2 linked regions of the Aquitalea magnusonii genome follow. The protein of the gene in region 2 binds, or shares a complex with, the protein of the main gene of each other region. Links are inferred from orthologs where the notes say so. Each region holds a gene or a part of one and is shown on either strand. Other genes may lie near its edges.

What was found.
Region 1: the proteins of uvrB (region 2) and uvrD are in contact, whole or in part, in a crystal structure (PDB 7EGT), measured with the Thermus thermophilus proteins. The link is inferred for Aquitalea magnusonii from one-to-one orthologs. Residues at the interface, in WP_096411307.1 of Thermus thermophilus: Glu23, Leu25, Arg26, Asp27, Gly28, Glu29, Arg30, Phe31, Arg55, Glu326, Asp327, Phe328, Glu379, Ser382, Gln383, His398, Gly400, Arg401; in WP_096412145.1 of Thermus thermophilus: His654, Arg656, Phe657, Gln666, Asp668, Glu669, Lys680, Arg681, Leu682, Ser683, Lys685, Tyr686, Ala687.

What each region holds. Positions count from the first base shown.
Region 1 is NZ_AP018823.1:4,561,525-4,566,588, forward strand. What follows is about bases 1,405-4,382. They hold uvrD (DNA helicase II), read left to right. Parts: upstream 1,405-1,805; coding sequence 1,806-3,959; downstream 3,960-4,382. Other genes in these bases: DLM_RS21395 (substrate-binding periplasmic protein), read right to left, coding at 1,405-1,778; DLM_RS21405 (response regulator), read left to right, coding at 3,991-4,382. Outside these bases: DLM_RS21385 (flagellar basal body L-ring protein FlgH), read right to left, coding at 1-383; DLM_RS21390 (hypothetical protein), read left to right, coding at 575-802; more of DLM_RS21395, read right to left, coding at 828-1,404; more of DLM_RS21405, read left to right, coding at 4,383-5,064. UniProt on the Escherichia coli protein: A helicase with DNA-dependent ATPase activity. Unwinds DNA duplexes with 3'-5' polarity. Translocates on single-stranded DNA with 3'-5' polarity. Initiates unwinding more efficiently from a nicked substrate than double-stranded DNA.
Region 2 is NZ_AP018823.1:982,845-987,832, forward strand. The notes cover bases 2,087-4,988. They hold uvrB (excinuclease ABC subunit UvrB), read left to right. Parts: upstream 2,087-2,482; coding sequence 2,483-4,495; downstream 4,496-4,988. Other genes in these bases: DLM_RS04835 (serine hydrolase), read right to left, coding at 2,087-2,248; DLM_RS04845 (bile acid:sodium symporter family protein), read right to left, coding at 4,747-4,988. Outside these bases: DLM_RS04825 (flagellar assembly protein T N-terminal domain-containing protein), read left to right, coding at 1-751; DLM_RS04830 (GNAT family N-acetyltransferase), read right to left, coding at 806-1,288; more of DLM_RS04835, read right to left, coding at 1,382-2,086. UniProt on the Escherichia coli protein: The UvrABC repair system catalyzes the recognition and processing of DNA lesions. A damage recognition complex composed of 2 UvrA and 2 UvrB subunits scans DNA for abnormalities.

The DNA.
Region 1 (5,064 bases), 3.6 Mb from region 2 along the record:
AGGCTGCTGCTGCCCGTTGCTTTGCCGCTGTAATCAAAGATTTCCTTCAGCAAACCACCCATGGATGAAAGCGCACCCGGCCCGGATTCGGAAATGGTGGATGTGCGGCTGGTCGAGGTATTGGCATTGTTGCTGGAGGAAAGGTTCTCGGCAATATTGATTTTGAGTGCATCGCCAACACGGCTGGCAATCGGCTCTTCAAATAGCAGCATGGCCTTGTTTGGCTGATAAATGGAGCCGGGACTATCTTCCAGTGCCACCGGAGTGAATTGCGGTCTGATATGTACGGGTGCCGTAACCAGTGTTTGTGGCGAAGAGGCGCAGCCACTAAGCAGGCTGGTAAATGTCAGGCAGATCGATAATTGAGTCAGCAGTGTTTTCATTTTACCGCTCCCTGTTTCTTTAATTACTCCTTTTATTGTATTTTTACCGCTGGTTAATTAGCGTTATTGATTAAAAAACAAGGTAAGAAAATGTAAAGCAAATGGCTGATTGTCTTAACACCGCATAACGTAAATTTACACGCCAGCCAACGCTGGTATCAAAAAAGTAAAAACGGTATGGGGAGAACGAGATGAGCACAATCAGTGGCGTTGCCGCCGTAACACCTGGCCTCACGGCCTACAGCGTATTGCGTCAGGGAGCAAAAGCCGTGGTGGCCGAACTGGACTCTGCCGCCAAGGCCGCCGGCAGCGGCTTGAGCAGCGGTGCCGGTGCCACCGGTAGCGCGGTGGCACATGGGCTGACGGCAGTTGGCGAGGGCCTCAGCACCTTGGGGCGCACCATCAATACCCTGGCTTGATCCCTAGCCCCTCGCCTGGCGGCAGCTAGCGATGCCGCTGCAGCGGGCGCCAACGGGCCGACTGAAACTGTTGACTGAAATCCGGCAGCGCGGCGGTCTGCTTATCCGGCCCCAGGTATTTCTGCTGCAACTGCGCTACAAACCCGCTGTGTTCCAGCCCGCGCAGCGCATTTTGCAGCCGGGTGATGGTGCTGGCGGCCGTCTGCCGGTTCAGCGCAAACCAGTACTGCTCCTGGCCATCCAGCAGCGCAACCGGCCTGATCTGCTGGCTGCTGATGCCCGCCTGCTGCAGTTGCCAGTACATGGCCCAGTCCAGCATGGCAATCATGTCCACCCTGCCCAGCCGCAGCTTGGCCAGATTGCTGGCATCATCCGGTGCGTTGTCTTGTTCGATGCCCGGCCTTAAACCCAGTTGCTGCAACTGTGTTTGTGAGGCCGAGCCACGCACGGCACCAATACGCCATTGCTGCAATTGTCCTGGCGTTGTCAACTGAATGTCATTACGCACGGCCAGCCGGTACAGATAAACCCGCCGCTTGCCAATGGGCCCAAGCCAGCGGAACTGCTGTTCCCGTTCCGGCGTGCGTACCGTGCTGTACAGCACGCTATCCGGCGTGTTTAGCACCGTGACATAGGCGCGTGGCCAGGGAAGCAGCTGCTGGCGGAGCGTCAGGCCCGCCTTGCCTGCCATGGTGGTCAGCAGCTCGCTGGCATAGCCCCTGATCTGCCCGTCTTGCTGGTAGGTCAGCGGCGGCACATGTTCGGTATAGGCGGTCAGTCCGGCGGCATGGGCGGGGAGTGACAACAGCAGGGCCAAGCGGAAAGACAGGCGTAGATGCATGGTGGCAGTGGGAGATGGTTTCAGCGAAATTAACCCCTGGCCGACACCGCAGGCAAGCACAGCGACCGCAGCCGCCTGTGGCCTGTCGCATACCTGGCCACGGTATGCCGGCCAGCTGGTGTAAAATGCGTCCATCAACCACGCCCAGAAGAAATACCTGTCATGAGTGAGCTTTTAGCCGGATTGAATAATGAACAGCTGCGTGCCGTCACCTGGCCGGCCAAAAGTGCGCTGGTACTGGCAGGCGCGGGCAGTGGCAAGACACGGGTACTGACCACCCGCATTGCCTGGCTGATTGCCACCGGTCAGGTCAATCCCTCCGGCATTCTGGCCGTCACCTTTACCAACAAGGCGGCGCGGGAAATGCATACCCGGCTGGGTGCCATGGTGCCGGTGAATGTGCGCACCATGTGGATTGGCACTTTCCACGGCCTGTGCAACCGCTTCTTGCGTGCCCACTACCGCGATGCCGGCCTGCCGCAGGCGTTCCAGATTCTGGATTCCGCCGACCAGCAAGCCGCCATCAAACGCCTGCTCAAAAGCCTGGAGCTGTCGGACGAGAAATATCCGCCGCGTGCGGTGCAAAGCTTCATCAACGGCAACAAGGAAGCCGGGCTGCGGGCCGACCGTCTGCCACCCGCCTTGAATCCCTACGAAGCCAAGCTGGTGGAATTGTATGCCGCCTACGATGCCCAGTGCCGCCGCGAAGGCGTGGTGGATTTTGCCGAGCTGCTGCTGCGCAGTTACGAACTGCTACAAGCCAATGCCGCCTTGCGCGCCCATTATCAGGGCCGCTTCCGCCATATCCTGGTGGACGAGTTCCAGGATACCAACCGCCTGCAATACGCCTGGCTCAAGCTGTTGTCCGGCGAGCACAACGTGCTGTTTGCCGTGGGCGATGACGACCAGTCCATCTACGCCTTCCGCGGTGCCGAAGTGGGCAATATGCGCGCCTTGCTGAGCGACTTCCAGGTGGCCGAGCCGGTGCGGCTGGAGCAGAACTACCGCTCGGTGGGCACCATCCTCAATGCCGCTAATGCCCTGATCGAGCGCAACGATGGCCGCCTGGGCAAGAATCTGTGGACCGACGCGGGCGAGGGCGAGCAGATCCGCCTGTACGAAGCCTACTCCGATGGCGATGAAGCCCAGTTCATCATCGACGAGGTGAAGAACCTGCAGCGCGAGGGCATGAATCTGTCCGACATGGCCATCCTGTATCGTTCCAACGCGCAGTCTCGGGTGCTGGAACATGTATTGGTGAATGCCCAGTTGCCTTACCGCATTTATGGCGGCCTGCGCTTTTTCGAGCGCCAGGAAGTCAAGCATGCGCTGGCCTATCTGCGCCTGGTCAGCAACCCGGATGACGACAACGCCCTGTTGCGTGTCATCAATGTGCCGGCGCGCGGCATCGGTGCCCGCACCGTGGAAAACCTGCAAGCCATCAGCCGTGAGCAGGGCGTCACCCTGTGGCAGGCCTGCTGCGCCGCCGGCGGTGGCCGTACCGCCGCCAAGCTGGGCGAGTTTGTGCTGCTGATCGAAGCCCTGCGCAACAAGAGCAGTGCCATGACGCTGGCGGAAACCGTCAGCCTGATCATCGACCACTCCGGCCTGCGCGCCATGTACGAGCAGGACAAGAAAGAAGGCGAAGAACGACTGGCCAACCTGGACGAACTGGTGAGCGCCGCAGCCGGTTTCTTCCCGGATCAGCCAGAGCTGGCCATTGTCGAATTCCTCAGTGCGGCCAGTCTGGAAGCGGGCGAGCATCAGGCCGAAGCCGGCGAGGACGCGCTGCAACTGATGACGGTGCATGCCGCCAAGGGCCTGGAGTTCGACGCGGTGTTTGTCTCCGGTCTGGAAGAAGGACTGTTCCCGCACGAAAACAGCATGAACGACAGCAAGGGCCTGGAGGAAGAGCGTCGCCTGATGTACGTGGCCGTCACCCGCGCCCGCAAGCGCTTGTACCTGAGCTGCGCGCAGAGCCGCATGCTGCACGGCCAGAGCCGCTATCCCATCCGTTCGCGCTTTGTCGAGGAAATTCCCGCCGAGCTGGTTCGGGTACTGTCTGCTACAGTGAAACCTGTACCGCAGGCAAGTCCACGCCGCGCACCCTGGCTGGAGGAAGCCAGCGCGCCGGCCAGCACCATGTCGCTGCAGGGCTTTCGTATTGGTCAGGGCGTCAGTCATGCCAAATTCGGCGCTGGCGTGGTGATTAATGCCGAGGGCAGTGGCAATGATGTGCGCCTGCAAATCAATTTTGCCGAACACGGGTTGAAGTGGCTGGATTTGCGTTATGCCAAACTGACCGCCGAACAATGACATTCCAGCCAGGCTGGTCGATGATGACGCCATGAGTGACAAGCTACCTTCCACCACCTACCAGAGCCTGACTGCCGGGCAGGGCAGTGCCGAGTCAAGCCGGCGTCCCTACGAGGACCCATACTCCAGCCGGCTGTTCCTGATCATCGACAGCCTGCCGGAGATGCAGCGCGCGCTGGCCATGACCCTGGCCTCCTTCGGCGCTGACAAGGTTGAGTACGCCAGCAAGGCCGGCGATGCACTGGCCAAGATGGCCAAGTTCGAATTCGACGTGGTGCTGTGCGACTACGACCTGGGGAATGGCTACGACGGCCTCTATCTGTTTGAGGAGGTCAAGGAACGCAATCTGATCAAGCAGTCCTGCGTGTTCATGATTGTCACCGGCGAGCGGCGGGCGCAACGGGTAATCTCCGCTGCCGAGCTGGCACCGGATGACTACCTGCTCAAGCCCTTCACCGGCGAGGTGCTCAGTCAGCGGCTGGAAAAAGCCATGCGGCGACGCGAGGCCTTCCGCATGGTGGATGAAGCCATCATGCGGCACGAATACCTGGCTGCCATTGATGCCTGTAGCCGCAAGATCAGCCAGCGTGGCGAGTTTACGCTGGACTTCATGAAGCTCAAGGGCAGCCTGGCCCAGAAAATCGGCGACTTCGACACCGCGCGCAATCTCTACATGGAAGTGCTGCGCCTCAAGCCGCTGGCCTGGGCCAAGCTGGGTCTGGCCAAGTCGCTCACCGGCCTGAAAGCCTACGACGAAGCCAAGCTGCTGTTTGAAGAAGTGCTGGCCGATAATGAAAGAGTGATGGAAGCCTATGACTGGCTGGCCAAGCTGCACCGCATCCATCACGACCTGCCCGGCGCACAAAGCACCCTGGAAAAGGCCACCACCCTGTCGCCGGTGGTGCTGCGCCGGCAAAAACAACTGGCCGAAGTGGCCATGCTCAACAAGGACCTGGAAACCGCCGAGGCGGCCAGCGAAGAAACCCTCAATATCGCCAAATACACCTGGCACCGCAGCCCCACCCATTACGCCATGCTGGCGCGGGTGCAGATGGCACGGGGGGAAACCGGCACGGCGGCCCGCACGCTGGGCAATCTGCGCCGT
Region 2 (4,988 bases):
TGCCGGACACCTTACCGTGTTGAGCAATATGGCCGCGGATGAGCCGGTGGCCGGCTGGGAAACGGTGCGTGAACTGGGGCGGCGTGAAGATGTGCAGTTCGTGGTGGCCGGGCGGGTGTTGTCCACCGGCGTGGTGGGCAAGAGTCTGCGCCATACCATGTATGAATCCAACAATACCAGCCAGCAGGGTGCTTACTACACCGGGCCGCTGGCCGGGCTGTTTGGCGGTGCTTTCAAATATGCCGCTTCGGCACGCCAGTTCGACCTGGAAGTATGGGTGTACGATGCGCTGACCGGCGCGGTGCTGGCTGACCAGCGCATCAGCCGCATTGCCCAGGGCAAGGTGGTGGCGCAGTTGCCGGTGGATTTTGCCACCGCTGCCTTCTGGCAGGGCGATTACGGCAAGGTGGTGGATGCGCTGCTCGACCAGGCCAGCCGCCAACTGGTGGATGTGGTCAGCTGCATTCCGCTATCGGCCAAGGTGGTGAAAGTGGAAGATGGCCGGCAGGTATTTGTCAATGTCGGTGGTTTGGATGGCATGAAGGTGGGCGACCAGATGCTGCTGTACAAGCCGCGTTCGGCCCAGATCGTGCGCAGTGGCGGCGGTGTGCGTGAGCTGGGCGTGCCAGAGGAACTGTCCGGCACCATCACCATTACCCAGGTCCAGCCCAACTTCTCCATTGCCCAGGTACAAAGCGCCAGGCTCAAGGTGGAAGAGGGCGATTACGTCCGTTTCATGACCCGGCGTTGAGCCCCTGTAAAGAAGCCCCGCGTAATGCGGGGCTTTTTGCTGGAGCTGGTTGCTTCAGGCCTGCTCGGCAAACTGCAGCAGCGCATCGCCGGCCAGGCGGTATTTCACCCATTCGGACTGGGCGGCAGCACCAAAGGATTCATAGAAATCAATGGCTGGCTGGTTCCAGTCCAGCACGCTCCATTCGAAGCGGCCACAGCCGCGGGCAACGGCCAGTTGCGCCAGGTGACGCAACAGTTTTTTGCCGGCACCACTGCCACGTCCTGCCGGGGTGATGTACAGGTCTTCCAGATACAGGCCGTACTTGCCCTGCCAGGTGGAATAATTGAAGAAATATACTGCATAGCCCACCGGCTGCTCGTCCTGCAGGCAAATCAGGCCATGGGCGGTGGCATCCGGCCCGAACAGGGAGTTTTCGATGTCAGCCACGCTGGCCACCACCTCGTGTTCGGCTTTTTCGTAAATGGCCAGTTCGCGGATAAAACCCAGAATCAGTGCAGCATCGGCACGGGTGGCGGGGCGGATGGTAAGGGTCAAGAGCAACTCCTGCTGCGGGTCGGCAGACCCGTCTGCTTCGGCATGATGAAAAAAGGCCGGTTACCCGGCCCGGATGTTTCTGTCAGCAAGCGGTCAGCCCGCCAGCCAGTTGCCAGGATGCGCCTCCAGCCAGGTTTTGATGCTGCGCGCATCATTAACGCGGGCGGAATTGCCTCCAGCGGCCAGCAGCACGATGATCAGCGGCTGCGAACCCACGGTGGTCTGCATCACCATGCAGCGCCCGGCTTCCTGGATGTAACCGGTTTTCTGGATGCTGATGTCCCAGTTACCCTCGCGCACCAATGCATTGCTGTTGCGATACTGCAGCACACGGTTGCGAACCGAGACGATCTGGTGCTCCGGCGTGGTGGTGAAGGTGCGGATCAACGGGTAGTTGTGCGCGGCTTTCACCATGCGGGCCAGGTCGTGCGCGGTGGAGGTGTTGCGCAGATCCAGACCGGTCGGGTCGTAGAACACGGTTTCGTTCATGCCCAGGCTGCGCGCCTTCTTGTTCATGCGCTCGACAAAGGCGGCAGTGCCGCCGGGCAGGGCGGTGCGGGCCAGCGTGGCGGCGGCACGGTTTTCCGAGGACATCAGTGCCAGCAGCAGCATTTCCTTGCGCGGCAGCGTGGTGCCCACGGCCAGGCGCGAGGTGGTGTTTTTCAACCGGTCGATCTCGGCATCGGAAACCGTGACTTCCTGATCCAGTGATACTCCCGAATCCAGCAGCACCATGGCGGTCATCAGCTTGGTGATGGAGGCGATGGGCATGCGCTGGTGGATGTTTTTTTCGTACAGCGGCTCGCCGGTATTGCCATTAAGTACCAGTACCGAATGTGAATTCAGGCGTGGTACGGCATGGTCTGCCATCTGGCTGGCTACCATGACGCCAGGCGGCGCGGCCACTGCCGGCATCGCCAGGGCGGCGGAAACCAGCAGGGCGGCAAATTTTCTCAGCATAAGAGATACACTCCCGTGTCTTGTCGGTGGAGATACAGCCTGTCAGAAAACATGCTTACATCATGTTGATGTGCAAGGATTCTTCATCTCGGCTCGTGATCGGGTTGCTTACATTTTAAACAATGTTTTGCCATTGCGGCAGGCAATTTTCAGATAAATTCTGTTGCGAATCGGGAGTGAGTTCCACACCTTATCGGCGTAAAATCGTTGGACTTGAACCCGCGCGAAAACACCATGCTGCTTACCTTCCCGGATAGTCCTTTCCGTCTGCATCAGCCATTCCCGCCTGCTGGCGACCAGCCCACTGCCATTGCCCAGCTGGTTGAGGGGCTGGAGGATGGCCTGTCCTATCAAACCCTGCTGGGGGTTACCGGTTCGGGCAAGACCTTCACCATGGCCAATGTCATCGCCCGTACGGGCCGGCCCGCCATCATCATGGCGCACAACAAGACGCTGGCGGCGCAGCTATACAGCGAAATGCGCGAGTTCTTCCCGGAAAACGCGGTTGAGTATTTTGTCTCCTATTACGATTATTACCAGCCGGAAGCCTATGTTCCCAGCCGGGATCTGTTCATTGAAAAAGACTCCAGCATCAATGAACACATCGAGCAGATGCGCTTGTCCGCCACCAAATCCATTCTGGAGCGGCCGGACTGCATCATCGTGGCCACGGTGTCGGCCATTTACGGTATTGGCGATCCATCCGACTACCACCAGATGATCCTGCACCTGAAAGAGGGCGAAACCACGCCACAGCGCAGCATCATCAGCCGCCTCACCACCATGCAGTACGACCGCAATGATGTGGATTTCGGCCGCGGCACCTTCCGCGTGCGCGGTGATGTGATTGACATCTTCCCGGCGGAAAGCAGCGACACCGCCTTGCGGGTCAGCTTGTTTGACGATGAAGTGGAAACGCTTACCCTGTTCGATCCGTTGACAGGCGTCACCAAACAGCGGGTGGGCCGCTACACCGTGTTTCCGTCCAGCCACTATGTGACGCCGCGCGACACCGTGCTCAAGGCTTGCGAAAAGATCAAGCTGGAGCTGGCCGAGCGCATCCAGTGGTATCAGAAGGAAGGCAAGCTGGTGGAGGCACAGCGCATTGAGCAGCGCACCCGCTTTGACCTGGAAATGTTGTACGAGATGGGCTTTTGCAAGGGCATCGAAAACTACTCGCGCCATTTTTCCGGCCGCGCACCGGGCGATGCGCCGCCCACCTTGATTGACTACCTGCCCAAGAACGCGCTGATGTTCATCGACGAATCCCATGTCACCGTGCCGCAGGTGGGCGCGATGTACAAGGGCGATGCTGCGCGCAAGAGCAATCTGGTGGATTACGGTTTCCGCCTGCCGTCCGCGGTGGATAACCGGCCATTGAAGTTCCACGAATTCGAACAACTGATGCCGCAAACCATCTTTGTTTCCGCCACCCCGGCTGCGTATGAGAAAGAACACGCCGGTCAGGTGGTGGAGCAGGTGGTACGTCCTACCGGCCTGGTAGACCCGGTGATCGAAATCCGCCCGGTGGCCACCCAGGTGGACGATTTGCTGTCGGAAATCCGCCTGCGCATGGACCTGGGCGAGCGGGTGCTGGTCACTACGCTCACCAAGCGCATGGCCGAGCAATTGGCCGACTACTACACCGAGCACGGCATCAAGGTGCGCTACCTGCACAGCGATATCGATACCGTGGAGCGAGTGGAAATCATCCGCGACCTGCGCCTGGGCATGTTCGACGTGCTGATCGGCATCAACCTGCTGCGGGAAGGGCTGGATATTCCGGAGGTCAGCCTGGTGGCGATTCTGGATGCCGACAAGGAAGGCTTCCTGCGCTCGGACCGTTCGCTGATCCAGACCATAGGCCGTGCCGCGCGTAACCTTAACGGCAAGGCACTGCTGTACGCCGACCGCATTACCGACTCCATGCGTCGTGCCATGGACGAAACCGAACGCCGCCGCGCCAAGCAGCTGGCCTTCAATGCCGAGCATGGCATCGTGCCACAGGGCATCAACAAGAAGATCAAGGACATCATCGACGGCGTGTACAGCGTGGAAGACCAGCGCAAGAAGCTGGTGGATGAAGCCAAAGTGGCGATGATGGACGAAAAGACGCTGGCCAAGGAAATCAAGCGGCTGGAGAAGGAAATGATGGAAGCGGCGCGCAATCTGGAATTCGAAAAAGCCGCCCGCCTGCGCGACGAATTGAAGGCGCTGAAGGAAAAGATGTTCATCAGCGATCTGTAACCCGCATTTATTGCCAGCCCGCTCGCGCTTTCTGCAAGGAAAGCGAGGCACCCTTCTTCAATTGGCAGGGCAAGGGCAATGGCGGGGAAGGGGAAGGGGAAGGGGAATCGATGGGAGGCTGCGGCAGCAATCCGCGAGTCGAAAGTGCTGGCGGTGCCGGAGCGCTGTGCCAGCGCAGCCAACGACGTTGTCAGCAGCTTGAAGCCCCGTCAGTGTGATGCTGACGGGGCTTTGTCTTGCCGGCCTTGTATTTATACAGTCTGGGCTGCCTCGGCTGCCAGTTGCTGCTTGCGGTAGCGTTGGGCCAGCACGGCGCAGGTCATCAGTTGAATCTGGTGAAACAGCATCAGTGGCAACACGATGGAACCGATGGGATGGCCGGCAAACAGTACCTTGGCCATCGGCACGCCGCTGGCCAGGCTTTTCTTGGAGCCGCAGAACACGATGGTGATCTGATCGGCGCGGTCAAAACCCAGTTTGCGGCTGGAGTAGG